3 regions of the Streptomyces sp. NPDC001843 genome follow, and region 1 is predicted to be linked to each of the others. Evidence: predicted binding sites of a transcription regulator. Region 1 holds the regulator's gene; each other region holds the start of a gene.
What was found. Region 1 encodes HrcA, which represses chaperone genes, less so after heat shock. Its sites were predicted from a motif close to TTNGCACTCNGNNNNNCNGAGTGCNAA; they were not measured.

Region 1 (9,824 bases):
CCAGCCCCGCCACGGCCACCGCCCGCGTCCGGCGGGGCCGTTGCCGCAAGTGCCTCGATACCCCCATGGAGGGGAGCGTGCCACCGCCGCGGACGGGGCGGTAGGGCACATACGGCCACTCGGGTGTTCGAGCGTCTCACCATCGGGTGCCGCTTGGGTCCTAGGCTGGCCGGATGCGCAGCGAACGCAGGGTCAGACGGCTCGTGGACGGCGAGGGGACGGCCCACCGGTGGACCGTGCGGCACCGGCACGCGGCCGGTGCGGGCTGCCGGGAGGTGCTCACGCTGTACCGGGAGGGTGTCCGGACGCGGATCGTCTTCCGGTCCGGCGCGGGCCGGTTGCTGCCCGACGGGCTGCTGCACTCCGGGTGCGTCGGCGACGGCGGCGGAGAGCTGCTGAACCTGCACCGGCCGGATGTCGTCCGTGCGTTCGTCGACGAGGCACGGGAGCGCGGGCTGCTCGACGGCTCCGGGGAGGTGGACGGCTGGGAGCTCTTCCCGGCGGTCGTCGTCAGACGCGCGCGGGCTTCCTCCGCGGTCAGGACCAGCGGCCGGTCCGGCCCATGAGCAGGGACACGGCCGCGGTGCCGGCGGTCGAGGAGCGCAGTACGGTGCGCCCGAGCCGGTACGCCTTCGCACCGGCCGCGGCGAACAGCTCCAACTCCTCGGGGGCGACGCCTCCTTCGGGACCCACGACCAGCACGATCTCACCCTCGGCGGGGAGTTCGGCGGTGGCCAGGGGCTCGCTGGGGTAGTCGCGGTCCTCGTGCAGGACGGCGGCGAAGTCGGCTTTGGCGAGAAGCTGGGCAACCTGCTTTCCCGTCGCCGCGTCCGCGACGTCCGGGAAGCGGACCCGGCGGGACTGCTTGCCGGCCTCGCGGGCGGTGCTCCGCCACTTGCCGAGCGCCTTCAGTCCGCGGTCGCCCTTCCACTGGGTGATGCAGCGGGCGGCCTGCCAGGGCACGATCGCGTCGACACCGGCCTCGGTCATGGTCTCGACGGCCAGCTCGCCCCGGTCACCCTTGGGCAGAGCCTGGACGACGGTGATGCGCGGCTGTGCCAGGGGTTCCTCCATGACCGACTCCAGGTCCATGACGACCAGGCGGTCCTTGCCCTCGGCGGCCTTCACCACGCCCTCGATCCAGTGCCCGCGACCGTCCGTGAGCACCACGTCCTCGCCGGGGCGCAGCCGCTTCACGGAGACCGCGTGCCGGCCCTCGGGCCCGTCGAGCACGTACTCGGGCCCGACTCCGTCGAGTTGCTCGACCACGAACACCGGAGCCGTCATCGCAGCCCACCCCCGGAGGACAAGGCCGTGCGGGCCTCCTCCAGCTCCGCCGCCAATACCTCCACCAGCTGCCCGGCCGGCAGGTCCCGTGCCATCCGGTGCCCCTGCCCCGCCCACAGCGCCATGCCCTGCGGGTCACCGGCCTTGGCGGCGGCCTTGCGCAGCGGCGCGGTCAGGTGGTGGATCTCCGGGTAGGCGGCGGGCGCGTAGGGGCCGTGCTCACGCACGAAGCGGTTGACCAGGCCACGGGCCGGGCGGCCGGAGAAGGCGCGGGTCAGCTCGGTACGGGCGTACAGCGGATCGGTCAGCGCCTGCTTGTGCAGGGCGTGCGCGCCGGACTCGGGGGTGGCGAGGAACGCGGTGCCGAGCTGGGCCGCGCTCGCGCCCGCCGCCATGACCGCCGCGATCTGGCTGCCGCGCATGATGCCTCCGGCGGCGACGATCGGGATGCCCACGGTCTCGCGGACCTGGGCGATCAGCGAGAGGAGGCCGGTGCCGCTGCCGTCCGCCTCCGGGATGTCCCGGTGGGTGCCCTGGTGGCCGCCGGCCTCCACGCCCTGCGCGATGACCGCGTCGGCCCCGGCCCGCTCCACCGCGAGGGCCTCCTCCGCGGTGGTCGCGGTGACGAGGGTGAGGGTTCCGGCACGGCGCAGCGAGTCGAGCACGTCCCGGCTCGGCACGCCGAAGTGGAAGGAGACCACGGGCACCGGGTTGTCGAGCAGCACCGTGAGCTTGGTCTCGTAGCCGTCGTCCCGGCCGCTGTCCGGATCGCCGAGCTCGGTCTCGTACCAGGCGGCCTCGCCGGCCAGCTGGTGGGCGTACATCTCGAGGGCGCCGGACTCGGCATGCTCCGGCTGCGGCATGAAGAGGTTCACACCGAAGGGGCCGCCCGTCAGGCTCCGCAGCTGCTTGATCTCCTGGTACATGCCGTCGGCGGTCTTGTACCCGGCGGCGAGGAACCCGAGCCCACCGGCCTCGCACACGGCAGCGGCGAGCTGGGGTACGGAGACACCGCCCGCCATGGGGGCCTGCACGATCGGGTGAGGGAAGAGATCGGTCAGTGCGGAGGACATGACCCGCATGTTGTCACGTCCTCCGAACAAGTCCGAAACCGGGCTTCCCCTGGCATATGCCAGGGGAATGGTCAGCGGTCAGGGACCCTGACACCAGGCGTCACCGCCCGTTGAACGCATCCTTCAACCGCGAGAACAGCCCCTGCTGCCCCGGCTGGAACTGCCCCTGGGGGCGTTCCTCGCCGCGGAGTTTGGCCAGCTCGCGCAGCAGCCGTTCCTGCTCGGGGTCGAGCTTGGTCGGGGTCTGGACCTCGACGTGGACGATGAGGTCGCCGCGGCCGCCGCCGCGCAGGTGGGTGACACCCCGGTTGTGCAGCGGGATCGACTGGCCGGACTGGGTGCCCGGGCGGATGTCGACCTCCTCCATGCCGTCCAGCGTCTCCAGCGGCACCTTGGTGCCGAGGGCCGCCGCGGTCATCGGGATGGTGACCGTGCAGTGCAGGTCGTCACCGCGCCGCTGGAAGGTGGAGTGCGGCAGCTCGTGGATCTCGACGTACAGGTCACCGGCGGGACCGCCACCGGGGCCGACCTCGCCCTCGCCCGCGAGCTGGATGCGGGTGCCGTTGTCGACACCGGCCGGGATCTTCACCGTCAGGGTGCGGCGCGAGCGGACCCGGCCGTCGCCGGCGCACTCGGGGCACGGGGTCGGCACGACGGTGCCGAAGCCCTGGCACTGCGGGCAGGGCCGGGAGGTCATGACCTGGCCCAGGAAGGACCGGGTGACCTGGGAGACCTCACCGCGGCCGCGGCACATGTCGCAGGTCTGGGCGGTCGTGCCGGGCGCGGCGCCCTCACCGTTGCAGGTGTTGCAGACGACCGCCGTGTCGACCTGGATGTCCTTGGTCGTGCCGAAGGCCGCCTCGTCCAGCTCCACCTCGATCCGGATCATCGCGTCCTGACCGCGCCGGGTGCGCGAGCGCGGGCCGCGCTGGGACGCCGTACCGAAGAAGGCGTCCATGATGTCGGAGAAGTTGCCGAAGCCACCGGCCCCGAAGCCGCCCGCGCCGGCGCCGCCGGACTGCGAGAGCGGGTCGCCGCCGAGGTCGTAGACCTGCTTCTTCTGCGGGTCCGACAACACCTCGTAGGCGGCGTTGATCTCCTTGAACCGCTCCTGGGTCTTCGGATCCGGGTTCACGTCCGGGTGCAGCTCGCGCGCGAGCCGCCGGAAGGCCTTCTTGATCTCTTCCTGCGACGCGTCGCGGCGCACGCCGAGAACGGCGTAGTAGTCCGTGGCCACCTACGACTCCGCCAGGATCTGTCCGACGTACCGTGCCACCGCTCGTACCGCTCCCATCGTTCCCGGATAGTCCATGCGGGTCGGTCCGACCACGCCGAGCTTGGCGACTGCCTCGCCGCCCGAACCGTAACCGACCGACACCACGGACGTGGAGTTGAGTCCCTCGTGGGCGTTCTCGTGGCCGATGCGCACGGTCACGCCCGAATCCTTCGCCTCGCCGAGGAGCTTGAGCAGCACGACCTGCTCCTCCAGCGCCTCGAGCACCGGCCGGATGGTGAGGGGAAAGTCATGTCCGAAGCGGGTGAGATTGGCGGTACCGCCGATCATCAGCCGCTCTTCGTTCTCCTCGACCAGCGTCTCCAGCAGAGTGGAGAGCACTGTCGAGACCGTACCCCGGTCTTCCGTGTCGAAGCCCTCGGGGAGGTCTTCCACCAGCCGCGGCACGTCGGTGAACCGGCGGCCCGCGACCCGGCTGTTGAGCCGTGCGCGCAGGTCCGCCAGCGACGTCTCCCCGAAGGGCGCCGGGCAGTCGACCATCCGCTGCTCGACCCGGCCGGTGTCCGTGATGAGCACGAGCATCAGGCGCGCCGGGGCGAGCGAGAGCAGCTCCACGTGCCGCACGGTCGAGCGGGTCAGCGAGGGGTACTGCACGACCGCGACCTGCCGGGTGAGCTGCGCGAGCAGCCGCACCGTGCGGGCCACGACGTCGTCGAGGTCGACGGCGCCGTCGAGGAAGTTCTGGATCGCCCGCCGCTCGGGGGCGGTCATCGGCTTGACGCCCGCGAGCTTGTCGACGAAGAGCCGGTAGCCCTTGTCGGTGGGGATGCGCCCCGCGCTGGTGTGCGGTTGCGCGATGTACCCCTCGTCCTCCAGGGCCGACATGTCGTTGCGGACGGTGGCCGGCGAGACCCCGAGGTTGTGCCGCTCGGTGAGCGCCTTGGAGCCGACGGGCTCCTCGGTGCCGACGTAGTCCTGGACGATGGCACGCAGCACCTGAAGCCTGCGTTCACTCAGCACCGCGCACACCTCCAGAAAATCGTCCCCTGCGGCCTTCGGGCCCTTTGTCTGGCACTCTGCGCTCGCGAGTGCCAGCACCCCGGCCCAGTGTACGGCCGTGGGGTACACCCCGGGCAAGGCCGGTCCGCGCCGCCGTGCCCGGGTACGGCCGTCCCCGTTAGCGTCGCGGTATGACGGTGACTTGGGAAGAGCTGGGTTGGGAGCGGGTGGCCGCCGGGGTCGGGCGGTGCCGGCTGCCCCGCTGGGACTGCACGGTGGGACTGGTCCTCGGCGAGGGTACGGCGCTCGTGGTGGACTCCGGGTCGAGTCTCGCCGAGGGCGCACGGCTGCGCGCGCAGGCGCAGGAGCTGGCCGGCCGCCGTGTGACTCATCTCGCGCTCACCCACCCCCACTTCGACCACGTGTTCGGCGCGGCGGCCTTCGCGGGCGCGGAGATGTACGCGGCGGTGGGGTTGGACGCGGTGTTCGCGTACGAGCGGGAGGAACTGCGCCTGGACGCCGTGCGGGGCGGCCTTCCGGAGGCGGAGGCGGAACAGGCGGTGGACGCGCTTCCCGTCCCCCGCCACCTGGTGTCCGGCGAGTGGACCCTCGACCTGGGCGGCGGCCGGCAGGCGCTGCTGGCCAACGTGGGCCCGGGGCACACCGCCCACGACCTGGCCGTGCTGGTCCCCGGGGATCCGGAGGTGGTCTTCTGCGGCGACCTGGTCGAGGAGTCCGGCGAACCGCAGGCCGGCCCCGACGCCGTGCCGTCCCACTGGCCCGCCGCCCTCGACCGGCTCCTCGACCTCGGCGGCGCGGACGCGCTGTACGTGCCCGGTCACGGAGCGGTGGTGGACGCCGCGTTCGTACGGCGGCAGCGCGACGAGCTGGCAGCGCGTTTCGGCGTGTCGCCCTGATGGCGGTACGGGTTCTCCTATCGTCATCGGAATGCGCCCACCCGTCTCCCGCCACCGCCCTTCCAACGAGGGCCCTTCGGGCCCGCGCCCTCGTGTGTACTCCGCCGATCTGACCCCTCCCTGGAAGAAGCCCAAGCCCGTACCCGAGGTCCCGGCGGAGCCCGGCCTAGTGGTGGAGGAGCCCGGCACCGGGTTCTGCGGCGCGGTGATCCGCTGCGAGGCGGGCACGGTGACCCTGGAGGACCGCTTCGGCAAGCACCGGGTGTTCCCGCTGGAGCCGGGCGGGTTCCTGCTGGAGGGCAGGGTGGTCACGCTGGTGCGGCCGTCGTCCTCGGCGCCGGTACGTCCCACCCGTACGGCCTCCGGTTCGGTCGCCGTTCCCGGCGCACGCGCGCGTGTGGCCCGCGCCGGGCGCATCTACGTCGAGGGCCGGCACGACGCGGAACTGGTCGAGAAGGTGTGGGGCGACGACCTGCGCATCGAGGGCGTGGTCGTGGAGTACCTGGAGGGTGTGGACGACCTGCCGGCGATCGTGGAGGAGTTCGGGCCGGGGCCGGACGCCCGTCTGGGGGTGCTGGTGGACCATCTGGTGCCGGGCACGAAGGAGTGGCGGATCGCCGAGTCGGTGACGAGCGAGCACGCGTTGGTCGTGGGCCACCCGTACATCGACATCTGGGAGGCCGTGAAGCCGTCCTCCCTCGGCATCGAGGCGTGGCCCCGGGTTCCGCACGGTCAGGACTGGAAGACCGGCGTGTGCCGGGCGCTGGGCTGGCCGTCGGAGAACACCGGGGCGGTGTGGCAGGCGATCCTGAAGCGGGTGACGTCCTACAAGGACCTGCAGCCGGAGTTGCTGGGGAGGGTGGAGGAGCTGATCGACTTCGTCACGGGTAGCGGTGGGGCCTGACGTTCTCATACGGGACGAATTCACTGGTGTCCAGATCGACGCCGATGGGCTCCAGCGGTGTGAGATCGCCGAACTTCGTGATGCGTTGCCTACGGTAATCCGCGCTCTCCCCGTACCCTGTCGGCTCGGTGAGCAGTACGCACTGGGCCATGACAGGATCGATGATCAAGTAGGCTGGCACCTTTGCCGCCGCGTAGATCGAGCGCTTGACTCCGTAATCACGACCCACGCTCGTCTTGGAGACGACCTCCACGAGCATCGTGATGACTTCGGACGGCATCAGCCTTCCTTGCCCCGGCCCGACACCTCGTTCAAGCACCACGAGGTCGGGCTGCGGCTGGCTCGTCTCTTCAAGGATGGCGATGTCCTGAGTCTGGAGCCGTCGCCAGTCCCGACGGGGGATCTGGTCGACAACCGCTTCCACGATGTCGTTGTGGGCTACGTCCGGCCCCGCCATCATCACGATTTCCCCCCGGAGGAGCTCGACCTTGAATTCCTCGGGAAACTCAAAGTTCTCGAAGAACGTCACGATTCCGGTGGTCATCGGTCGGTCTTCCACAGCGGTCATCTCCGCAGTCCTCCGGTTTCCGCCACCGTGCAATTACGGCGGCAGCCTACGAACCAGGTTAGGGACCGAACCGGCGTTCCGAGGGGATTCACTCGCCGGAGTGATCAGTCCACCAGGTCCCGCACCACCGCGTCCGCCAGCAGCCGCCCCCGCAGGGTGAGCACCGCCCGCCCCTCCTCGTACGGTCCCGCCTCCAGCAGCCCCTCCCCCAGCGCCCGCCGAGAAGCCGCCAGCCCCTCCTCCTTCAGCAGCGCCAGCGGCACCCCCTCCCGCAGCCTCAGCTCCAGCAGGATGCGCTCCACCCGCCGGTCCTCGTCCGACAGCAGCTCGCGCCCCGCACCCGGCGACCGCCCCGACGCCAGCGCCGCCGCGTACGCCCCCGGGTGCTTCACGTTCCACCAGCGGACGCCCCCCACGTGCGAGTGCGCCCCCGGTCCCGCGCCCCACCAGTCGGCGCCCCGCCAGTACAGCTCGTTGTGCAGGCAGCGGGCCGACTCGGAGGTGGCCCAGTTCGACACCTCGTACCAGTCATAGCCCGCCGCCGTCAGCCGCTCCTCCGCGATCAGGTACCGGTCCGCGTGCACGTCGTCGTCGGTCATCGGCACCTCGCCCCGCCGGATGCGGCGGGCGAGCTGCGTGCCCTCCTCGACGATCAGGGCGTACGCGGAGACGTGGTCCGGACCGGCCCCCAGCGCCGCGTCCAGCGACGCCCGCCAGTCGTCGTCCGACTCCCCCGGCGTGCCGTAGATCAGGTCGAGGTTGACGTGCTCGAAGCCCGCCGCGCGGGCCTCCGCGACGCAGGCCTCCGGGCGGCCCGGGGTGTGGGTGCGGTCCAGCACCTTCAGCACGTGCTGCCGCGCGCTCTGCATGCCGAAGGAGACCCGGTTGAAGCCGCCCTCCCGCAGCCGCGCCAGGTACGCCGGGTCCACCGACTCCGGGTTCGCCTCGGTCGTGATCTCCGCGTCGGGCGCGAGGCCGAACTCGTCGCGGATCGCGGCCAGCATCCGTACGAGGTCGTCGGCGGCCAGCAGCGTCGGCGTACCGCCGCCGACGAACACGGTGCGGACCTCGCGCGGGTCGTCGCCGAGCACCTTGCGGGCCAGGCGGATCTCGTCGGTCAGGGTGTCCGCGTAGTTGTCGCGGGAAGCGAGCACACCGCCGGTGCCGCGCAGCTCGGTGGCGGTGTAGGTGTTGAAGTCGCAGTAGCCGCAGCGGGTCGCGCAGTACGGGACGTGCAGATAGAACCCGAGGGGGCGGTCGGTGGCCCCGGCGAGCGCGGACGCGGGCAGTGCGCCGTCGGCGGGTACGGGCTCGCCGTCGGGGAGTGCGGAAGGCATGTCCCCCATTGTCCCGCACCGCCACGGGTCACTGCGGTCACTCCGGTCACTCCGCCCGCAGCACCAGCAGCGCCAGGTCGTCCTCCGGCTGCCCGCCGCCGAACTCGTGCACCAGCCGGCGGATGCGTTCCGCTGTCCGTTCGGCGCTCAGCCCCGCGCATCCGGCGAGGGCCACGGCGAGCCCGTCGCCGTCGTCGAACTGGCGGGAGCCGGAGCGCCGCTCGGTGACCCCGTCCGTGACGCACAGCAGCGTGTCGCCGGAAGTCAGCTCGAAGGTCTCGCTGGTGTACGTCTCGTCCTCGATGACCCCGAGGAGCGTCTGCGGCCTCGCGACGGTTCGGACCCCGCCGTCGGGCCCGAGGAGCAGCGGAAGGGGGTGCCCGGCGGAGGCGAGGGTGCAGCGGACGCCGCCGTCGAAGGGGGCGAGCTCACCGTAGAGCAGGGAGAGGAAACGGGTCTGCGGGCCTTCCCCGGGGGCGACCGGGCGGCCGCCGGCGGCGACCAGGGCGCGGGCGGCTGCGTCGGCGGCCTCGGTGGCGTCGTCGAGGAGGAGCTGGTTGAGACGGTCGAGGACGTCGGCGACGCGGTAGCCCTCGCGGGCGAGGAGACGCAGCCAGGGGCGGGCCAGGCCGATCACCACCGCGGCCTCCGGTCCCTTGCCCTGCACGTCGCCGACCGCGAAGCAGAAGCGGCCGTCGCCCGCCGGGAACAGGTCGTAGAAGTCCCCGCTGGGGCCGCCCTTGTCGCAGGGTTCGTAGACGAGTGCGCTGCTCACACCGGGGATCTCGGCGACCGCGCCGGGCAGCAGACCACGCTGGAGGACGGCGCTGATGGTGGCCTGGCGGGCGTACTGGCGGGCCGCGCCGATGGCCAGCGCCACCCGGCGGCTGAGGTCCTCGACCAGGCCGGTGATCTCGTCGGGGAAGTACGGCTCCCCGCACCGCCCGATCACCAGCGTGCCCAGCGGGCGGCCGCCCGCGACCAGCCGGTACGCCAGCGCGGAGCCGTCCGTGCCGTGCGGGCCGAGGGCCTCGCCGGGCCAGGGGTAGGGCTCGGGGCCGGACAGCGCGCCGTCCCGGGGGCACGGCGGGTCCTTCTCCAGGGCCCGGCGCAGCTCCTCGATGCGGTTCTCGCTGCCGTGCCAGACCCGGGCGAGGCGCGGCCCGGCCGCCCCGGTCCCGTCGGCCCAGCCGCCGCGTACCGTCGACTCGTCCTCCAGCCACACCGCGCACCAGTCGGCGAGCCGGGGCACGATCAGCTGTCCGGCGAGCGCGGCGACGAGGTTCTCGTCGAGCTGTCCGGCGAGCAGGTCGGAGGCCTCGGCGAGGAAGGACAGGGCGCCGCGGCCGAGCCATTCCCGGTCGCGTTCGGGCCGCCGGGGCTCGGGGGCGAGGATCTCGGCGACCTCCAGTCCGCGTTCCCCGGCGTAGGCCTCGGGCTCCTCCGCGCCCGGGCTGCCCTCGGCGGGCAGGCGTGCCCAGACCGTCTTGGCGCCGGTGCGGTAG
Region 2 (9,824 bases), on a different contig from region 1:
CAGCTGGCGCGGCGGCGCCACGACCGCCTCGGCGATGAACCTCTTCGGTCCGCTGCTGTGGACCGATGTCGACACCCTCTCCTCCGAGACCAAGTCGTACCTGGTCAAGGGTGCCGCCGGGGTCAACGGCCTGGTCGCCTTCGGCGGCACCGGCTCGGTGTCGACCTCGGCGCTGAACTCGGCGGGCACGGCGATCAGCGCGAGCAGCGGCCAGTGGACGTACACGCCGTACTACAACGGCGTGGCTCCGACGGCGAGTTCGTACTCCTCGACGGACACGTCCGGCGCCGCGGCCCCGAAGGCCCCGACCGCCCCGGCACCGGCCCTGTCCTCCCTGCGGACCACGGCCACGCAGTAGCCGCTCAGCCGTTCGCGGGCGCCCCGAGCAGCATCGTCGGGGCACCCGCGACACGCGTCAGGAACACGGTGGCCGAGCCCGGCCCCTGCGGCTTGACCTTCCGCCGCAGCTCCTCCGGCTCCACCGCCGACCCGCGCTTCTTCACGGTCAGGACCCCGACCCCCCGCTCGCGCAGCAACGCCTTCAACTTCTTCACGTTGAAGGGCAGTTGGTCGGTGATCTCGTAGGCGGACGCATACGGTGTCGGCCGCAGCTCGTCCGCCGTCACATAGGCGATGGTCGGGTCGATCAGCCCGCCGCCCACCTCCTCGGCGACCTCCGCCACCAGGTGCGCGCGGATGACGGCGCCGTCGGGCTCGTACAGGTACCGCCCCACGGGCCGCGCTCCGGGGTCCGGCAGCCCACGGGAGAGCAGGGACCGCGGTCCCGGAAGCAGGGTCGCCCGCACGGCGCCCGCCGCTCCCGTACCGAACCACAGCACCGCCTCCTTCACGTCCCCGCCGTCGGAGATCCACTCCGCCTCGGCCTGCTCGGGAACCGTCTCGTGCGGGATGCCGGGCGCGATCTTCAGGGCGGCCACCCGGGCGGCGGACGCGACCCCCACGGCCCACGACAGGGGCGGTGAGTACGCCTCCGGATCGAAGATGCGGCCCCGCCCGCCCCGCCGTGCGGGGTCCACGAACACGGCGTCGTACGAGGACGTGTCCACCTCCGTCACGTCCGCCTCCCGCACCTCGATCAGCTCGGCCAGTCCCAGCGCCTCGGCGTTGGCGCGGGCCACCGCCGCGGTCAGCGGATCCCGGTCCACGGCGAGCACCCGGATCCCGGCGCGGGCGAGGGCGAGCGCGTCGCCGCCGATGCCGCAGCACAGGTCGGCGACGGAGGTGACGCCCAGTTCCCGCAGCCGGCGCGCCCGGTACGCGGCCACCGTCGCCCGGGTCGACTGCTCGACCCCGCCCGGGGTGAAGAACATCCGCCGCGCGTCCTCGGCGGCGAACTTCGCCGCCGCCCGCTGCCGCAGCCGGGCCTGGCCGAGGGCGGCCGACACCAGGTCGGCGGGGTGGTCGCGGCGCAGGCGGGTGGCGACGGCGAGTTCGTCGGCCGGGGCCGTGCCGCGTACCTCGTCGAGGAGGGCGTGGCCCTCGGGGGTGAGCAGGGAGCGGAAGGCGAGCAGGTCGTTCACCGGGTCATTGTGGGCCAGTCGGTGGATGGTGCGCCCGCGGCGGCGGTGTCGGGCCGGTTCGGGGCGGGGGCTCTGCCAGGATCCGGCACCATGCGACTAGTAGTACAAAATGACAAAAATGGTGCGCACTGGAGACGGAAGGCCGCGAGGCGGCTGACTGTGAATCGGCCGGCCCCGAGGCGGCTGGCCGCGCGGAGCGGCCTGGCCGCGCTCGTCGTGGCAGCCGTCGTCTCCGGTGGTGCCGTCACCGGCTGTTCGGCGCCGGGCACGGCCCCGCACTCGGCCCCGGACGTCCGGCCCGCCCCCGGTCAGCAACGCCTGCAGGGACCCGCCGAAGCCCTCGACTCCTACGCCTCCCGGCTGCGCACCTCCCACGCCGCCCTGGTCGCCGCCGCCAGGCGCTGGGGCCTCGAAGCGGCCCCGCTCACGCCCCCGGCACCCCCCGCCCACAAGCCGAGGATCACTGCCCGTGACGGATTCGAGGTCGACGGCCAGGAGGAACTGGACCTGCCGCCCGTCTTCACCACGATCCCCACCAAGCAGAAGGTCGTCTTCCTCACCATCGACGACGGCGCCGAGAAGGACCCGGCGTTCCTGCGCATGATGAGCGACCTGAAGATCCCCTACACCGCGTTCCTCAGCAACTACCTGGTCAAGGACGACTACGGCTACTTCCGCAAGATGCAGGCGAACGGCATCACCCTCAACAACCACACCCTCACCCACCCCTACCTGCCCGGCCTGTCCTACGACGAGCAGCGGGACGAGATCTGCGGCATGCAGCGGATCATGCGCGAGCAGTTCGGCCGGAGCCCGACCGTCTTCCGCCCGCCCTACGGCAACTACAACCGGGACACCCTGCTCGCCGCCAAGTCCTGCGGCATCAAGTACGCGCCCATCTGGGACGAGGAGGTCTACGTCGACCACTGGGAGTACCGGGAGGACGACCAGAGCCTGCACCCCGGCGACATCGTCCTGACCCACTTCCGGGGCCGGGACGACTGGAACGGCACGATGGTCGACGACATGCGCCGGTTCCTGAACAAGGTCACGGCCGAGGGGTACGCGGTGGCCCGTCTGGAGGACTACCTGTGAGGCGGCCGTACGGGCCTGTGAGGCGGCCGGCGCCGGGTGCGGGCCGCCGCCGAAGACGGCATTCCCGCTGACGCGACGCACGGCAATTGGCACTCCGCTTGACCGAGTGCTAATCGCAGTCATAGTCTCGGCTCTGGCACTCGACGCAGGAGAGTGCCAACACAGCGACGGGCAGGTCCGGCACCCGCGACGACGGATCGACCTGGTCGCCACCTCAGACAGTTAACCCCGTGAGATCTCCGAAGGGGGAGGTCGGATCGTGACGACCGCCAGCTCCAAGGTTGCCATCAAGCCGCTCGAGGACCGCATCGTGGTCCAGCCGCTGGACGCCGAGCAGACCACGGCCTCTGGCCTGGTCATCCCGGACACCGCCAAGGAGAAGCCCCAGGAGGGCGTCGTCCTGGCCGTGGGCCCGGGCCGCATCGAGGACGGCAAGCGCGTCGAGCTCGACGTCAAGGTCGGTGACGTCGTGCTCTACAGCAAGTACGGCGGCACCGAGGTGAAGTACAACAACGAGGAGTACCTCGTTCTCTCGGCCCGCGACGTGCTCGCGATCGTCGAGAAGTAATCGCCTCGAGCTTTTCCGCTTCGAGCTGCGCCCCCGGCCCCCGCGACCGTTAACAAGCCGGGCGCCGGGGGCGCAGTCCGTTTCACCGACCGTATTTTTCAGCACCCTAGATTTCCCGAGAGGGCTACGCTCCCATGGCGAAGATCCTGAAGTTCGACGAGGACGCCCGTCGCGCCCTCGAGCGCGGCGTCAACAAGCTCGCCGACACGGTCAAGGTGACGATCGGCCCCAAGGGCCGCAACGTCGTCATCGACAAGAAGTTCGGCGCCCCGACCATCACCAACGACGGTGTCACCATCGCCCGTGAGGTCGAGATCGAGGACCCGTACGAGAACCTCGGCGCCCAGCTGGTGAAGGAGGTGGCGACCAAGACCAACGACATCGCGGGTGACGGTACGACCACCGCCACCGTGCTGGCCCAGGCGCTCGTGCGCGAGGGCCTGAAGAACGTCGCCGCCGGCGCCTCCCCGGCCGCCCTGAAGAAGGGCATCGACGCCGCGGTCAAGGCCGTCTCGGACGACCTGCTCGCCTCGGCCCGGCCGATCGACGAGAAGTCCGACATCGCCGCCGTCGCCGCGCTGTCCGCCCAGGACCAGCAGGTCGGCGAGCTCATCGCCGAGGCGATGGACAAGGTCGGCAAGGACGGTGTCATCACCGTCGAGGAGTCCAACACCTTCGGTCTGGAGCTGGACTTCACCGAGGGCATGGCCTTCGACAAGGGCTACCTGTCGCCGTACTTCGTGACGGACCAGGAGCGCATGGAGGCCGTCCTCGACGACCCGTACATCCTGATCCACCAGGGCAAGATCTCCGCCATCGCGGACATGCTCCCGCTCCTCGAGAAGGTCATCCAGGCGGGCGCCTCGAAGCCCCTGCTGATCATCGCCGAGGACGTGGACGGCGAGGCCCTGTCGACCCTGGTCGTCAACAAGATCCGCGGCACCTTCAACGCCGTCGCCGTCAAGGCCCCCGGCTTCGGCGACCGCCGCAAGGCGATGCTGCAGGACATCGCCGTCCTCACCGGCGGCACCGTCATCTCCGAGGAGGTCGGCCTCAAGCTCGACCAGGTCGGCCTGGACGTGCTGGGCTCCGCCCGCCGCGTCACCGTCACCAAGGACGACACCACGATCGTCGACGGCGCCGGCAAGTCCGAGGACGTCGCGGGCCGCGTCGGCCAGATCAAGGCCGAGATCGAGAACACCGACTCCGACTGGGACCGCGAGAAGCTCCAGGAGCGCCTCGCGAAGCTGGCCGGCGGCGTATGCGTGATCAAGGTCGGCGCCGCCACCGAGGTGGAGCTGAAGGAGAAGAAGCACCGTCTGGAGGACGCCATCTCCGCGACCCGCGCCGCGGTCGAGGAGGGCATCGTCTCCGGTGGTGGCTCCGCGCTGGTCCACGCCGTCAAGGTCCTCGAGGGCAACCTCGACAAGTCCGGCGACGAGGCCACCGGTGTCGCGGTCGTCCGCCGTGCCGCCGTCGAGCCGCTGCGCTGGATCGCGGAGAACGCCGGCCTCGAGGGCTACGTCATCGTCTCCAAGGTCGCCGAGCTCGACAAGGGCAACGGCTACAACGCCGCCACCGGCGAGTACGGCGACCTGATCAAGGCCGGCGTCATCGACCCGGTCAAGGTCACCCGCTCCGCCCTGGAGAACGCCGCCTCCATCGCCTCCCTCCTGCTCACGACCGAGACCCTGGTCGTCGAGAAGAAGGAAGAGGAAGAGCCGGCCGCCGCGGGCCACGGCCACGGGCACGCGCACTGACGCACCGTCGGTAAGACATCAGGCCTTCGGGCCTTGAGCGAGGCCCGGCATCCCTGAAGGGGTGCCGGGCCTTCGCCGTCTATCGTTTGAGTCCAGGGGCATCACCGCCCGCGAGGCCCGAGCCAGGCTGATCTCGCTCGCCGACGATCAGTGACCAGGAGACCGGATGATGCGGGACCTCTCCAGGCCGCAGCTTCTCGAAACGGCCAACTCGGCGCTCGTGGACGGACTGCGCGGGATTCCTGAGGGCGTCGATCGAATAAACGCGATACTGCCCCTGATCCAGCAACTCGCCGACGGCGGGGATCCGGATTTCGAGCACCTGGCAGGCGCCGTGGCGCTCGAGTTCGAGAAGGACTACGAAAAGGCGTACCGGTACCTGGCCCCCGCTGCGAGGGCCCGTATCCCCTCCGCGCAGCGCCGTCTGGGATTCCTGCTGTCCCGGGGGCTGGGTGTCGAGAAAGACCTCGGGACGGCTGCGGTCCTCTACCGGCAAGCCGCAGACGCAGGCGACGGAGTCGCGAAACACAACCTCGGGTGTATGTACCTGTTCGGCGACGGAGTCGCCGCGTCCCTGGAAGAGGCTGTCAGGCTGCTGGAGGAAGCGACGGCGGACGGGGTCGACCAGTCGGCCAATTTCCTCGCGGACGCCAAACGGCACATGCAGGACTACGACGGAGCGAGGGAAATCCTCGAGCGGATCGTCCCCGAAGGTGTCGCTACCGCGACCTCGGCGAGGAATCTGGCGGTCATGTGCGGTTACGGCCTCGGAGGCCCTCGCGACAAGGTGAAGGAGCTGGGCTGTTACATGAGAATGCTCGACCTGGGCGACGGCGACGGCATGCACCAGGGGCACACGCTCGCAAGCGAGATGACCGTCCAAGAGGTCAGACAGGCCGCCGCCTGGGCACGATCGGACGCCTGGACCGACACCCTTGTCAGGCATGCGCGCGACCGCTGAACCAAGCCACGCCCCCACGGGCTGAGGGGGAAACCGGCCCCTGTGGAACACCTGTGCGGCAGGATGGGCGCATGCCCCGTACCGTGCGAGTCCTGCCGCTGTTATTCCTCCTCCCCGTGCTGCTCACCGGCTGCGGCACCGAGAAAGCGGGCACCGACAAGGCGGATGCCGGGGCCGGGAGTTCCACGTCCCCCACCCCCGACGCGTCCGAACTCGACTCCCGCGTCAAGGCAATGGGCGTAGCACCAGAACTCGTCTACGTCACCGAAGTCTCGGGCTTCATGCCCGCCCAGCAGTCCGTCGGCGTGAACGGGGACGACGGCTTCTCCGTCTCGTACTGGTCGAAGGACGGCGGCGTCCTCCACCTCTACGTCGACAGGGCCGCATGGAGCTCCGCCGCCTGCCCGAAGCAGGAGGAGTGCGTGAAGCCGGGGAAGGGCGAGGTGGTGCACATCGGCGGCGAGAAAGTCTCCCGCAAGATCCTGCGCGAGGCGGCCCATGCCGTCCACCGCCCCTCCGCCACGGAGCTCGCCGCCCTGCTGCCGACACCCGCCCCGACCCCGACCGAGCCGGTACGGCGGGGCGACCTTCCCCCGAACGGCGACGGGGCACCCGACAACAGCGTGGGGCAGGGCGGCTAGCGAGCACTCCTCGTCCGGCAACATGGCCAAGGTCTCAGGTCACCAAGCGGGCGCTACCGCTCCAGCGCGTCCAGCGCCCCCAGTTGCTGCATCAGGCCCAGCTGGTCGTGCTGCCACCAGATCTCGGCGATCTTTCCGTTGTCGCCGAAGCGGAACAGCGTCATCCCCGTCATGGTGACCCGCTTGCCGGTGGGCGCGATGCCCAGGAAATCCGCCTTGTGCGTGGCGTTCCAGGTCCAGCGCGCGCAGACCCGGTCGCCCTGGGCGATCACGTCCTCGACCGTGAACGTGAAGTCGAAGGCGCCGCGCCACATGCGGTACTCGCTGCGGGCGGAGTCGAGCCCGATCGTGTCCTGCGGGTTGATCGGGTCGTGGCTGTGGATGTCCTCGTCGAGCAGGTCGTTCAGCGGCGGCAGGTCACCCGGGGTCGCGAGCGTCTCCAGGAAGCGGCGCACCACGCCGATGGACAACTGCTCGTCCCGCACCACGTCCAGGTCGACGAACGTGGGCATCTCGTCGCACAGGGCGACCATGCCCCGGAAGATCCGGTCGGTCTCCGGGAGGTTCGAGTTCCGCATCGCCTCCTCGTACGACGGGAACTCCACCACCTCGATGATGTGCGACGCGTCCGAACGGTCCTTGCCGACCACCGCGTGCGTCGCGGTCCGCTTCCCCTTGGTCTGCTCGACCCAGTCGTCCATGAGCCGGTTCATCTCGTCCAACCGGCTGGTCCTGCAGTCGATGAGCTGTACGAAGGTCATGACGCCGCCTCCGGCCCCCCTGATCCGGTTCCGTCACGCCCATTCTCGCACCGGAACGGCGGCGCCACCCCTGGCGCTACTGGGGCCCGTACTTGCGCCCGGTCCGCGAGCTGACCCCGCCCAGCAGACCGCGCGGGGCCACCTTCGCCAGCCCCATCAGCGCCTTGTAGCGCGGGTCCGGAATGGACAGCGACTTGCCGCGGGCCAGGTCGGCCAGCGCCGCCGCGACCAGCTTGTCCGCATCCAGCCACATCCAGTTCGGGATGTTGTCCGTCCCCATCCCGGCCCGCTCGTGGAACTCCGTGCGCACGAACCCCGGGCACAGCGCCATCAGCCGGACGCCCGTACCGGCCAGGTCCTTCGCGACCCCCTGGGTGAACTGCACGACCCACGCCTTGGACGCGCCGTACGTGCCGCGCGGCACGAAGGCCGCCACCGAGGCCACGTTGACGACGCCGCCGCGCCCGCGCTCCCGCATCGCCTCGGCCGCCGCCGAGGTCAGCCGCAGCACCGCCTCGCAGTGCACCTTGAGCATCCGCAGCTCGTCGGCCATCGACACCTCGAGATAGCGGCCCTTGTTGCCGAAGCCCGCGTTGTTGACCAGCAGGTCGACGGGGTTGCGGCGGTCGCCCAGGCGGGTGGCCACCGCCTCGATGCCGTCGTCCGTGGCCAGGTCGGCGGTCAGCACCTCGACCTCGATTCCGTGCCGGTCGTGCAGCTCGGTCGCCTGCTCGCGCAGCCGTTTGGTGTCCCGTGCCACCAGGACCAGATTGTGCCCGTCCGCCGCCAGCCGCCGTGCGAACGCGGCGCCGATGCCCGCGGTCGATCCCGTAATCAGAGCCGTTGTCATGCGCCAAGCGTAGTTACCCGGACCGACGGCGTCCGCCCAGCGCACGGGCCCCGACGATCGTGAAGACGAGGTGTGCGGGCCTGCGGTGACCGGGGTTCAGGAGGCCGGACGCCCGCCGTGCTCCGCCACGTACTTCCGTGCCTCCTCCAGCGCCTCAGGATGCAGGGCGGTACCCGCGGCGAGCACGCGCGGCAGCTGTTCCCGCTCGGTCGTCTCCGCGCGGAACTGCAGGGACACCGTCACATCGTGGTCCGGCCGGTGCACGATCTCGATCGGATCGCCCGCCCGTATCTCACCCGGTTCGATCACCCGCAGGTAGGCACCCGTCACGCCCTTCCGGGTGAACCTCTTCACCCAGCCCCGTTCGCCCAGGTGGCCCTGGAACGTGCGGCACGGGATACGCCCCGAGGTCACCTCCAGGACCAGCTCGGGACCGATCCGCCAGCGCTCCCCGATCAGCGCGCCCGAGACGTCCAGACCGTCCGTCGTGAGGTTCTCGCCGAAGCAGCCGTTGGCCAGTGTCCGGCCGAGCTCCTCCTGCCACACATCGAGGTCCTCGCGCGCGTAGGCGTACACCGCCTGGTCGTTCCCGCCGTGGTGACGCAGCGAGCACACCGCGTCCCCGGCGAGCCCGCTGCCGCCCACCCCCTTGGGTCCCGGAGCCGCCACCCGCACCGGCCCGTCCACCGGGCGCTTGTCGATGCCGGTGAGGCCTTCCGGCTGGTCGGTGTACGGCACGGCACGCGCGCGGCCCAGATTGACCGAGAGAAGCTTCATGTCCGCACGGTAGAGGGCCGCTCCTCAAAGCGTCGACCCAGTATTGGGTGCCGTGCCCAAGGCGGGCTTATGCTCGAAGAGTGATCGAGGCCCGCCATCTCCGCGTCCTGCGCGCCGTCGCCACCACCGGTTCCTTCTCGGCGGCGGGGCGCGAACTGGGCTGCACCCAGCCCGCCGTCAGCCAGCAGATGAAGGCCCTGGAGTCCTCGGTCGGCACCCCCCTGCTGGTCCGCAGCGGCCGGGAGATGCGGCTGACGCAGGCCGGCGAGGCGCTGGTCCGGCACGCGTCCGGGATCCTGGCCGGGCTCACCGCCGCCGAGGAGGAGGTCGCGGCGATCGCCGGCCTGCGGGCGGGCCGGGTCCGGCTCGTCTCCTTCCCCAGCGGCAGCTCCACCCTGGTCCCCACCGCGCTCGCCGCCCTGCGCGCCGCCCATCCCGGCACCCGGGTCTCCCTGGAGGAGGCCGAGCCGCCGAAGTCCGTGGACATGCTCCGCGAGGGCGACTGCGACGTGGCGCTCGCCTTCCGGTACGAGGGGGCCGCGGGCGCCGAGGAGTGGGACGACCTCGTCGTGCGGCCGCTGCTGAAGGACCCCCTGGTCGGTCTCGTACCCGAACGGCACCCTCTCGCGCGCGCCGAGTCGGTCGCCATCGGTGAGCTGGCCGAGGAGCCGTGGATCGCGGGCTGTCCGCGCTGCCGGGGGCAGCTGGTGGAGGTGTGCGAGAGCGCGGGCTTCACACCCCGCATCGACTTCGCCACCGACGACTACCCGGCGGTGGTCGGCCTGGTGGGCGCGGGTCTGGGGGTCGCCGTGCTGCCCCGGCTCGCGATCGAGTCCGTACGGCCGAGGGGCGTGCGCGCCCTCGCGCTGG
Region 3 (9,824 bases), on a different contig from region 1:
CCACGCGCACAGCGACGCGCACCTCGCGGTGACGAACGCCGTGCAGCTGCGCACGGGTGACGTGGCGATCGCGATCACGCACTCCGGGGCGACGGGCGACGTGATAGAGCCGCTGCGGGTCGCCTTCGAGCGCGGGGCGACGACGGTGGCGGTCACGGGGCGGCCGGACAGCGCGGTCACCCAGTACGCCGACCACGTCCTGACCACGTCGACCGCGCGGGAGAGCGAGCTGCGGCCGGCGGCCATGTCCTCCCGGACGAGTCAGCTGCTGGTGGTGGACTGCCTGTTCGTGGGAGTCGCCCAGCGGACCTACGAGACGGCGGCGCCGGCGCTGGCCGCATCTTACGAGGCGTTGGCGCATCGGCACCGGAGCGGTTCGCGGTAGACCTGGGTATGGCTGCGTCTGCTGACCGAAAACGGACCAACGGACCCCGGAAAGAGCTGCCCCGATGACCTCCCCGTCCGACTCGCGCGACCTCGACGCCCACTTGGCGACCCTGACCACCGAGGCCTTCCGGCCGGAGCTCGCCGAGATCGACCGGCTGCCCACGCTCGAGATCGCCCGGCTGATGAACGGCGAGGACAGCGCCGTGCCCGCCGCCGTCGCCGAGCAGCTCCCGCGGATCGCGGCCGCGATCGACGCCGTCGCCGAGCGCATGCGGCGCGGCGGCCGGCTGGTGTACGCGGGCGCGGGCACCGCCGGACGGCTCGGTGTGCTGGACGCCTCCGAGTGCCCGCCGACCTTCAACACCGATCCCGAGCAGGTCGTCGGCCTGATCGCGGGCGGCCCGGACGCCCTGGTCGTCTCCGTGGAGGGCGCGGAGGACTCCGAGGAGCTGGCGCACCGGGACCTGGACGCGCTGAAGCTGACCCCCGAGGACACGGTGGTGGGTGTCTCCGCCTCCGGCCGCACCCCGTACGCGATCGGCGCAGTCGAACACGCGCGCGCCCAGGGGGCCCTGACCATCGGTCTGTCCTGCAACAGGGACAGCGCGCTCGCGGCGGCCGCCGACCACGGCATCGAGGTCGTCGTCGGCCCGGAGCTGCTCACCGGGTCCACCCGGCTGAAGGCGGGCACCGCGCAGAAGCTGGTCCTGAACATGCTGTCGACGATCACGATGATCCGGCTGGGCAAGACGTACGGGAACCTGATGGTCGACGTACGGGCCTCCAACGACAAGCTGCGCGCCCGCTCCCGCCGTATCGTCACGCTGGCCACGGGGGCACCGGACGACGAGATCGAGAAGGCGCTCGCCCAGACCGGTGGTGAGGTGAAGAACGCGATCCTGGTCGTCCTGGCCGGCGTCGACGGCCCGACGGCCGCCCGCCTTCTGGAGGAGTCCGGCGGCCATCTGCGCGCCGCGCTGGCGGCCGCGGCCGGCTGACCGCACGCTCGGGGTGTGCAGACCTCGAACGACACCGCCGCCGCCCTGCTCCCGCTGGTCGGCGGCCCCGCGAACGTCACCTCCGTCGCCCACTGCGTGACCCGGCTGCGCCTCGGGCTGGCCGACCGGTCGCTGGTGGACGAGGAGGCGCTGCGGGCCCTGCCCGGCGTCCTCGGCGTGGTCGACGACGACACCTACCAGATCGTGCTGGGCCCGGGGGTGGTGGGAGAGGTCGCGGCGCGGGTGGAGGCACTGCTGGCGCCCCGCACGACAGCGGAGGAACTGGCTTCGCTGGGTGCCGAGTTGCGGGAGCGGCGGCGGCAGCGCAACGCCACCCCGGTGAAGAAAGCCCTGCGCCGGATCGCGAACGTCTTCGTTCCGCTCATCCCCGCGCTGATCGGCTGCGGTGTCCTCGCGGGCCTGGGCGGGCTGCTGGTGAACGCCGGCTGGCTGCCGGGCCTGACCCCCGCCCTGGCCGCCGTCTCCTCCGCCTTCATGGCGCTCATCGCCGTGTTCGTCGGCTACCAGACGGCGAAGGAATTCGGGGGCACGCCGGTGCTCGGCGGGGCGGTGGCCGCCGTGGTCGTGTACCCGGGCGTGGCGAAGGTGACCGCGTTCGGTGTGCACCTGGCCCCCGGCCAGGGCGGGGTGCTCGGCGCGCTCGCCGCGGCGCTGCTGGGGACGTACGTGGAGCGGTGGTGCAGGGGCCGGCTGCCAGGCGCACTCGACGTCCTGCTGACCCCGGCGGTGACCGTGCTGGTCGCCGGGATGGTGACGCTGTACGGCCTGATGTTCGCGGCCGGCGCCGTCTCGTCGGCGATCGGCACGGCGGCCGACTGGCTGCTGACGACGACCGGCGCCTTCGCCGGGCTGGTCCTCGGCGGCCTGTTCCTGCCCCTGGTGATGCTGGGCCTGCACCAGGCCCTGATCCCCATCCACACCACGCTGATCGAACAGCAGGGCTACACGGTGCTGCTGCCCGTCCTCGCCATGGCGGGCGCCGGCCAGGTGGGCGCGGCCCTGGCGGTGTACGTCCGCCTCCGCCACGACACCTCCCTGCGCACGACGATCAGGTCGGCGCTGCCCGCGGGACTGCTCGGGGTGGGCGAGCCGCTCATCTACGGCGTCTCCCTCCCGCTGGGCCGGCCGTTCCTGACCGCCTGTGCGGGCGGCGCGGCGGGCGGGGCCTTCGTCGGGTTCTTCGCGATGCTGGGCGACCGGGTCGGGGCGACGGCGATCGGACCGTCGGGCTGGGCCCTGTTCCCGCTGCTGGCGGGGAACAGGAGCCCGGCCCTGACGGCGGCGATCTACGCGGGAGGTCTGCTGACCGGGTACGGGGTGGGTTTCCTGGCGACGTACGTGACCCTCAGGCCCGGGGCCTCAGACCTCGGCCCCCTGGGCGCTGCCCGGCCGTCCCGGGGCACCATGGAGGGCGGAAGTGACAGCGCGCCGCGGAAGGACCACGTGGAAAGATCATGAACCACGCCCAACTCACCGCCCTGGGCCGTGCCCTGCGCGTCCTCGGCGAGCACGGCGAGGCACTCACCGCCGACACGCCGGACGCGAAACTGCACGAGGTCAAGGCCGATCTGCGGCGGGCGCTGGACCTGCTGGACGAGAGCGTCACGGGGGCGGCCACGACCACCCGGTGCGCCGAGCACCCGACCGGGCCCGTCGACAAGAGCGCCCCGGACCTGTGTCTGCTGTGCGAGACCCGCCGCCGGGCGGCCAGGCGTGCCGAGTACGGCGGCGGCCGGCCGTCGGCCGACCCCGTCCCCTCCGCCCCCTCCCGTTACGGGGTCCGGGGCGACCGCCCCCAGCCCCAGCAGCGCTGGCTGCCGGAGCTGTGGAACGGCCGGGAGTGGCAGTTGTGCGGGACGCCGAGGCGGGACCGCCGCGAGGCCGAGCTCTACCTCGCCGCCCAGCGACGCGGCTCCCGGCCCGCCATGGCGTACCGGCTGGTGCACGAGTTCACCGACTACGAGGTGCTGCGGGTGTGGGGCACGCCGGTGCAGGCGGACATCGAGCCCATGGGCAACCTCTAGGGGGGTCAGCCGGACGACGGACGGTTCGTCAGCTGAGGGTCTTCAGGGAAGCGGGGTCGTATGGCTTCAGCTCGTCGAAGCGGCCGGCCAGGACCTTCGCCGCCCACTCCGGGTCCTGCAGCACGGCACGGCCGACGGCGACCAGGTCGAACTCGTCGGACTCCAGGCGGTCGAGGAGGTCGTCGATGCTCTTCACCGGGGAGCCCTCGCCCTGGAAGGCCTTGATGAACTCGCCGTCGAGGCCGACCGAGCCGACGCTGATGACGGGCTTGCCGGTGAGCTTCTTCGTCCAGCCGGCGAGGTTGAGGTCCGAGCCCTCGAACTCCGGGAGCCAGTAGCGGCGGGTGGAGGCGTGGAAGGCGTCGACACCGGCGGCGGCGAGCGGGGTGAGGATGGCCTCCAGCTCCTCGGGGGTCTCGGCGAGGCGGGCGGTGAAGTCCTGCTGCTTCCACTGCGAGTAGCGGAAGATGACGGGGAACTCGGGGGAGACCTTCTCGCGGACGGCGGCGACGATCTCGGCCGCGAACTTGGTGCGGGCGACGAGGTCGCCGCCGTAGGCGTCGGTGCGGCGGTTGGTGCCGGCCCACAGGAACTGGTCGATGAGGTAGCCGTGGGCGCCGTGGATCTCCACGCCGTCGAAGCCGATCCGCTCGGCGTCCGCGGCGGCCTGGGCGAACGCGCCGATCACCGCGTCGATGTCGGCCTGGGTCATGGCCTTGCCGGCGACCTCGGCGCCGGCGGTGCGCAGCCCGGAGGGGCCGACGGCGGGGGCCTCGGGGAACGGCGGCTGGCCCTGCTCGCGGACCATGCCGATGTGCCAGAGCTGCGGCACGATGGTGCCGCCGGCCGCGTGTACCGCCTCGACGACCTTCGACCAGCCCGCGAGCTGCTCCTCGCCGTGGAACCGCGGGACGCGGTCGCTGTACCCGGCGGACTCGTGCCCGACGTACGTACCCTCGGTCACGATCAGCCCGACCCCGGCGGCCGCGCGGCGGGCGTAGTACGAGACCACGTCCTCGCCGGGGATCCCGCCCGGGGAGAACTCGCGGGTCATCGGTGCCATCGCGATGCGGTTCGGAACGGTCAGGCCGTTGATCGTCGTCGGCCGGGAGAGGATCTGGGCCGCGCGGGAGGCGGGGGGCGTGACGGTCACGTGGGGGCTCCTCATGGCTTGCGGGTTGTCCAGCAGGTATGTGCACGCGCATTGGTGCAGCTTCTTAAGGGAACTCCGCGCGCCGCGTCACGCATTCCTGCCCCCGGGCGTGCCGCAGTGTGATCCAGCCCACGGTGGGACTCGGCCTTCGTCGCACGACGAAAACGCCCGAGGGCGGCACCCCCTGCCACAAGACAGGGAGTGCCGCCCTCGGGTGAGGACGCAGATCAACCGGAACCGGTCGATCAGAAGTCCATGTCACCGCCCGGCATGCCGCCGCCGGCGGGCGCGGCGGCCTTCTCCGGCTTGTCGGCGATGACGGCCTCGGTGGTGAGGAACAGCGCGGCGATGGAGGCGGCGTTCTGCAGCGCGGAACGGGTCACCTTCGCCGGGTCGATGATGCCCTCGGCGATCATGTCGACGTACTCGCCGGTCGCGGCGTTCAGGCCGTGGCCGACCGTCAGGTTGCGCACCTTCTCGACGACGACGCCGCCCTCGAGACCACCGTTGACGGCGATCTGCTTGAGCGGGGCCTCCAGGGCGAGCTTCACGGCGTTGGCGCCGGTCGCCTCGTCACCGTCGAGCTCCAGCTTCTCGAAGACCTGGGAGGCCTGCAGCAGGGCCACGCCACCACCGGCGACGATGCCCTCCTCGACGGCCGCCTTGGCGTTGCGGACGGCGTCCTCGATGCGGTGCTTGCGCTCCTTGAGCTCGACCTCGGTGGCGGCGCCGGCCTTGATGACGGCCACGCCGCCCGCGAGCTTGGCCAGGCGCTCCTGGAGCTTCTCGCGGTCGTAGTCGGAGTCGCTGTTCTCGATCTCGGCGCGGATCTGGTTCACACGGCCGTTGACCTGGTCGGAGGAGCCGGCACCGTCGACGATGGTGGTCTCGTCCTTGGTGATGACCACCTTGCGGGCCTTGCCCAGCAGGTCGAGGGTGGCGTTCTCCAGCTTGAGGCCGACCTCCTCGGAGATGACCTCGCCGCCCGTGAGGATGGCGATGTCGCCGAGCATGGCCTTGCGGCGGTCGCCGAAGCCCGGGGCCTTGACGGCGACGGACTTGAAGGTGCCGCGGATCTTGTTGACGACCAGGGTCGACAGGGCCTCGCCCTCGACGTCCTCGGCGATGATCAGCAGCGGCTTGCCCGACTGCATGACCTTCTCCAGCAGCGGGAGCAGGTCCTTGACCGAGGAGATCTTGGAGTTGGCGATCAGGATGTACGGGTCGTCGAGGACGGCCTCCATACGCTCCATGTCGGTGGCGAAGTACGCCGAGATGTAGCCCTTGTCGAAGCGCATACCCTCGGTGAGCTCCAGCTCCAGACCGAAGGTCTGGGACTCCTCGACGGTGATTACGCCTTCCTTGCCGACCTTGTCCATGGCCTCGGCGATGAGCTCGCCGATCTGGGTGTCGGCGGCGGAGATGGAGGCCGTGGAGGCGATCTGCTCCTTGGTCTCGACGTCCTTCGCCTGCTCCAGCAGGGCGGCGGAGACGGCCTCGACGGCCTTCTCGATACCGCGCTTCAGGGCCATGGGGTTGGCACCGGCGGCCACGTTGCGCAGACCCTCGCGGACCAGCGCCTGGGCCAGAACGGTCGCCGTGGTCGTACCGTCACCGGCGACGTCGTCCGTCTTCTTGGCGACTTCCTTGACCAGCTCGGCGCCGATCTTCTCGTACGGGTCCTCGAGCTCGATCTCCTTGGCGATGGAGACACCGTCGTTGGTGATCGTGGGCGCGCCCCACTTCTTCTCGAGGACGACGTTGCGGCCCTTGGGGCCGAGCGTCACCTTCACGGCGTCCGCGAGCTGGTTCATGCCGCGCTCGAGGCCGCGCCGCGCCTCCTCGTCGAACGCGATGATCTTGGCCATGTGAAGTGGTCCCTCCAGGACTGGGGGTGATTCCTTCGGACCGCGCCCGCGCCCGCGACGGACGGCTCGCGGGCCGCGTGGTTCCTTGCCCCACTTGGCCTGCGGGCCTCACCGACCCGGTCCTTCATTGTCACTCTCACCTTCAGAGTGCTAACGCCAATGATTAGCACTCGCCCATGCCGAGTGCAAGCGGCTCGAGCGGATAGCCAGGTGAACAGCGGGCCCCACGGGTGTCCGGGCAGGCCGAAGGGCCCGCACCCCGGGGGGTACGGGCCCTTCGAAGATGTACAGAAGAACGTCGTGCGGGTCGGCGCGTGCTTCAGCTGGTCGCGAGCCGAACCATGTCCGCCTGCGGACCCTTCTGGCCCTGCGAGATCTCGAAATCGACCCGCTGACCCTCTTCCAGGGTGCGGTAACCGTCCATCTGGATCGCGCTGTAGTGGACGAAAACATCCGCACCACCGTCGACCGCGATGAAGCCGTACCCCTTCTCCGCGTTGAACCACTTGACGGTGCCCTGAGCCATGCCTAACTCCCCTATTACTGGCCCTTGCACAGATCCACACTTCGCGGATCCGGGTCAGACCTCACCCCCCATGGATTGGGGGCGTGCGCCGGAACGCGTCGACCGCGGCTGAATGTATCTGTCCAACTGCCGTCTGCAACAGGTCAATCGGACGAGAAATCTGGACGACGCCGGTCGGGAATCTGCCAAAAATTCGGCTGAATCCGGGGCAAGTCGGGCCCCGCAAAGGGCACATAAGGCGCAAAACATTCGCACACTTTGGCTACATCCTGTCGGATGTGCGGCGCGATTCCAGGGCCCCCGACCCGCGTTCCGGGAGCGCGTTCCCCAACTCTACCGCGCTCAACCACACAGAATTGCCCCCTCCGTTTCTCTCACGGCGAGGGCAATTCGATGAACTCTCGGTAACCGGTGTTACCGACGGTAATGATCAGTCATTCGGTCAGCCGCCGGCGACGGCCGGAATGATGGAGACGCCCGCACCGTCCGGAGTCGTGGTCTCCAGCCCCTGCTCGAAGCGCACGTCGTCGTCGTTGACGTACACGTTGACGAAGCGGCGCAGCTTGCCCTGGTCGTCCAGGACGCGGGCGGCGATCCCGGTGTGGTTCTTCTCCAGGTCGGCGATGACCTCGCCGAGGGTCGTGCCCTCTGCCTGGACCTCTGCCTGGCCGCCCGTGTAGGTGCGCAGGATGGTGGGGATGCGGACGGTCACGCTCATGCCAGGCCAGCCTCTCGGAAGGAGTCGAGGTTCGGGCGGATCGTGGCGGTCAGGCCGGTGCCTGCCACCGCGTCCAGGGTCTTCAGGCCGTCGCCCGTGTTGAGGACGACGGTCGTCTTGGTCGGGTCGAGGACGCCGTTCTCCAGCAGCTTGCGCGTGACGCCCACCGTCACACCGCCCGCCGTCTCCGCGAAGATGCCCTCCGTGCGGGCGAGCAGCTTGATGGCGTCCACCACCTGCTCGTCCGTCACGTCCTCCACCGCCCCGCCGGTGCGGCGCGCGATGTCCAGGACGTACGGCCCGTCCGCCGGGTTGCCGATGGCGAGGGACTTGGCGATGGTGTCGGGCTTCTGCGGGCGCACCACGTCGTGGCCCGCCTTGAACGCGGTCGACACCGGCGAGCAGCCCTGGGCCTGGGCGCCGAAGATCTTGTAGGGCCGGTCCTCGACGAGGCCGAGCTTGATCAGCTCCTGCAGCCCCTTGTCGATCTTGGTGAGCTGGGAGCCGGAGGCGATCGGGACGACGATCTGGTCCGGGAGCCGCCAGCCGAGCTGCTCGCAGATCTCGTACGCCAGGGTCTTGGACCCCTCCGCGTAGTACGGCCTCAGGTTGACGTTGACGAAGCCCCAGCCCTCGCCGGCCGGGTCGCCGATCAGCTCGGAGCAGAAGCGGTTCACGTCGTCGTAGTTGCCCTCGATGCCGACGAGCTCGCCGCCGTAGACCGCGGCCATGACGACCTTGCCCTGCTCCAGGTCGTGCGGGATGAACACGCAGGAACGGAAGCCGGCCCGGGCCGCCGCGGCACCGACCGCGCCGGCCAGGTTGCCGGTGGAGGAGCAGGACAGGGTGGTGAAACCGAAGGCCCGCGCCGCCTCCAGTGCCTGCGCGACCACACGGTCCTTGAAGGAGTGCGTCGGGTTGCCGGAGTCGTCCTTCACGTACAGGTGCGAAGCCTCGATGCCGAGCTCACGGGCGAGGTTGTCGGCCTGGACGAGCTGGGTCCAGCCGGGGTTGATGTTGGGCTTGGTCGCCACGTCCGCCGGGACGGGCAGCAGGGGTGCGTAGCGCCAGATGTTCGCGGGTCCCGCCTCGATCCGCTTCCTCAGCTCCTCGGTTTCGTAGGCCGAGAAGTCGTAGGCGATCTCGAGCGGGCCGAAACACTCCTCGCAGGCGAAGACCGGTCCGAGCGGTACCCGGTGGCCGCACTCGCGGCAGCTCAGAGCAGCGGCGGGGCCGAGGTCTACGGTGGAGTCGGTGGTGCTTGCAGCAGTCTGCACAGCCATGTGAGGCGAGGCCCTTTCTCCTCATCTTCCTCACGACGCATCTCGCCGTGAGACGGATTTGGCACCTTCCCTAGCCGGGAGCCTCGCGGAACGATCAGGACTGGTCCAACTGATCTACGAGAACCGACTGGAGGGTTGCCGGGGCTTCATCGGGCCGTGTCCCTCTGCCCCTCTGGATGAGCGGTATGCGGTTGTGTGTGCGGTTGTGAACAACGGTGACCTCGGACATGCGATGGTCATCCGCGTTGTTCAAGACTGTAACCGAAGGCCGGGACAGTTGAGATAGTCGTCCGAACCGCGAGACAAACAGTGAGGAGCCGCCCACCGTGCTGGAAGAAGTCGAGCGCTGGCTGAGCACCCGCTCCTGGTCCGTGACCGATCGCCCGCTCCACCAGATCCTGGCCGCGAAGCAGCGCACGGGCCAGTCGGTCAGTGTCGTGCTGCCCGCGCTCAACGAGGAGGAGACGGTCGGCGACATCGTCGCGATCATCCGCCACGACCTGATGCAGCAGACCCCGCTCGTCGACGAGATCGTGGTCGTCGACTCGGGGTCCACCGACCGCACCTCCGAGGTGGCCGCCGCGGCGGGCGCCCGGGTCGTCCACCGCGACGACGTCCTGCCGCGGATACCGGCCGTGCCCGGCAAGGGCGAGGTGCTGTGGCGTTCGCTCCTCGTCACCGAGGGGGACATCGTCTGCTTCATCGACGCCGACCTGAAGGAGTTCTCCTCCGACTTCGTCTCGGGGATCGTCGGCCCGCTGCTGACCGACCCGGACGTGGACCTGGTCAAGGGCATGTACGACCGTCCGCTCGCCGGGACCGCGGGCCAGGGCGGCCGGGTCACCG

Region 2: the regulator HrcA is predicted to act here: its motif matches at 2,723-2,749, upstream of groES (co-chaperone GroES).
Region 3: the regulator HrcA is predicted to act here: its motif matches at 6,615-6,641, upstream of groL (chaperonin GroEL).

What each region holds. Positions count from the first base shown of each region.
Region 1 covers NZ_JBIATQ010000001.1:887,543-897,366, forward strand. Annotated here, with positions in the region: gene ACFYZQ_RS04170 (hypothetical protein) at 1-67, opposite strand, end outside; gene ACFYZQ_RS04175 (hypothetical protein) at 174-566, shown strand; gene ACFYZQ_RS04180 (16S rRNA (uracil(1498)-N(3))-methyltransferase) at 538-1,287, opposite strand; gene ACFYZQ_RS04185 (nitronate monooxygenase) at 1,284-2,360, opposite strand; gene dnaJ (molecular chaperone DnaJ) at 2,461-3,597, opposite strand; gene hrcA (heat-inducible transcriptional repressor HrcA) at 3,598-4,614, opposite strand; gene ACFYZQ_RS04200 (MBL fold metallo-hydrolase) at 4,785-5,510, shown strand; gene ACFYZQ_RS04205 (DUF3097 domain-containing protein) at 5,542-6,414, shown strand; gene ACFYZQ_RS04210 (Uma2 family endonuclease) at 6,392-6,982, opposite strand; gene hemW (radical SAM family heme chaperone HemW) at 7,087-8,319, opposite strand; gene ACFYZQ_RS04220 (SpoIIE family protein phosphatase) at 8,366-9,824, opposite strand, start outside.
Region 2 covers NZ_JBIATQ010000008.1:280,191-290,014, reverse strand. Annotated here, with positions in the region: gene ACFYZQ_RS21945 (cell wall-binding repeat-containing protein) at 1-358, shown strand, start outside; gene ACFYZQ_RS21940 (methyltransferase domain-containing protein) at 363-1,541, opposite strand; gene ACFYZQ_RS21935 (polysaccharide deacetylase family protein) at 1,632-2,636, shown strand; gene groES (co-chaperone GroES) at 2,896-3,204, shown strand; gene groL (chaperonin GroEL) at 3,339-4,964, shown strand; gene ACFYZQ_RS21920 (tetratricopeptide repeat protein) at 5,131-5,925, shown strand; gene ACFYZQ_RS21915 (membrane lipoprotein) at 5,997-6,566, shown strand; gene ACFYZQ_RS21910 (ester cyclase) at 6,620-7,327, opposite strand; gene ACFYZQ_RS21905 (SDR family NAD(P)-dependent oxidoreductase) at 7,404-8,177, opposite strand; gene ACFYZQ_RS21900 (MOSC domain-containing protein) at 8,274-8,954, opposite strand; gene ACFYZQ_RS21895 (LysR family transcriptional regulator) at 9,035-9,824, shown strand, end outside.
Region 3 covers NZ_JBIATQ010000014.1:106,158-115,981, forward strand. Annotated here, with positions in the region: gene ACFYZQ_RS31080 (MurR/RpiR family transcriptional regulator) at 1-385, shown strand, start outside; gene murQ (N-acetylmuramic acid 6-phosphate etherase) at 450-1,385, shown strand; gene ACFYZQ_RS31090 (PTS transporter subunit EIIC) at 1,401-2,864, shown strand; gene ACFYZQ_RS31095 (hypothetical protein) at 2,861-3,430, shown strand; gene ACFYZQ_RS31100 (NADH:flavin oxidoreductase) at 3,459-4,583, opposite strand; gene groL (chaperonin GroEL) at 4,829-6,451, opposite strand; gene ACFYZQ_RS31110 (cold-shock protein) at 6,771-6,977, opposite strand; gene ACFYZQ_RS31115 (MoaD/ThiS family protein) at 7,420-7,695, opposite strand; gene thrC (threonine synthase) at 7,692-8,978, opposite strand; SAM riboswitch class I at 8,997-9,161, opposite strand; gene ACFYZQ_RS31125 (glucosyl-3-phosphoglycerate synthase) at 9,305-9,824, shown strand, end outside.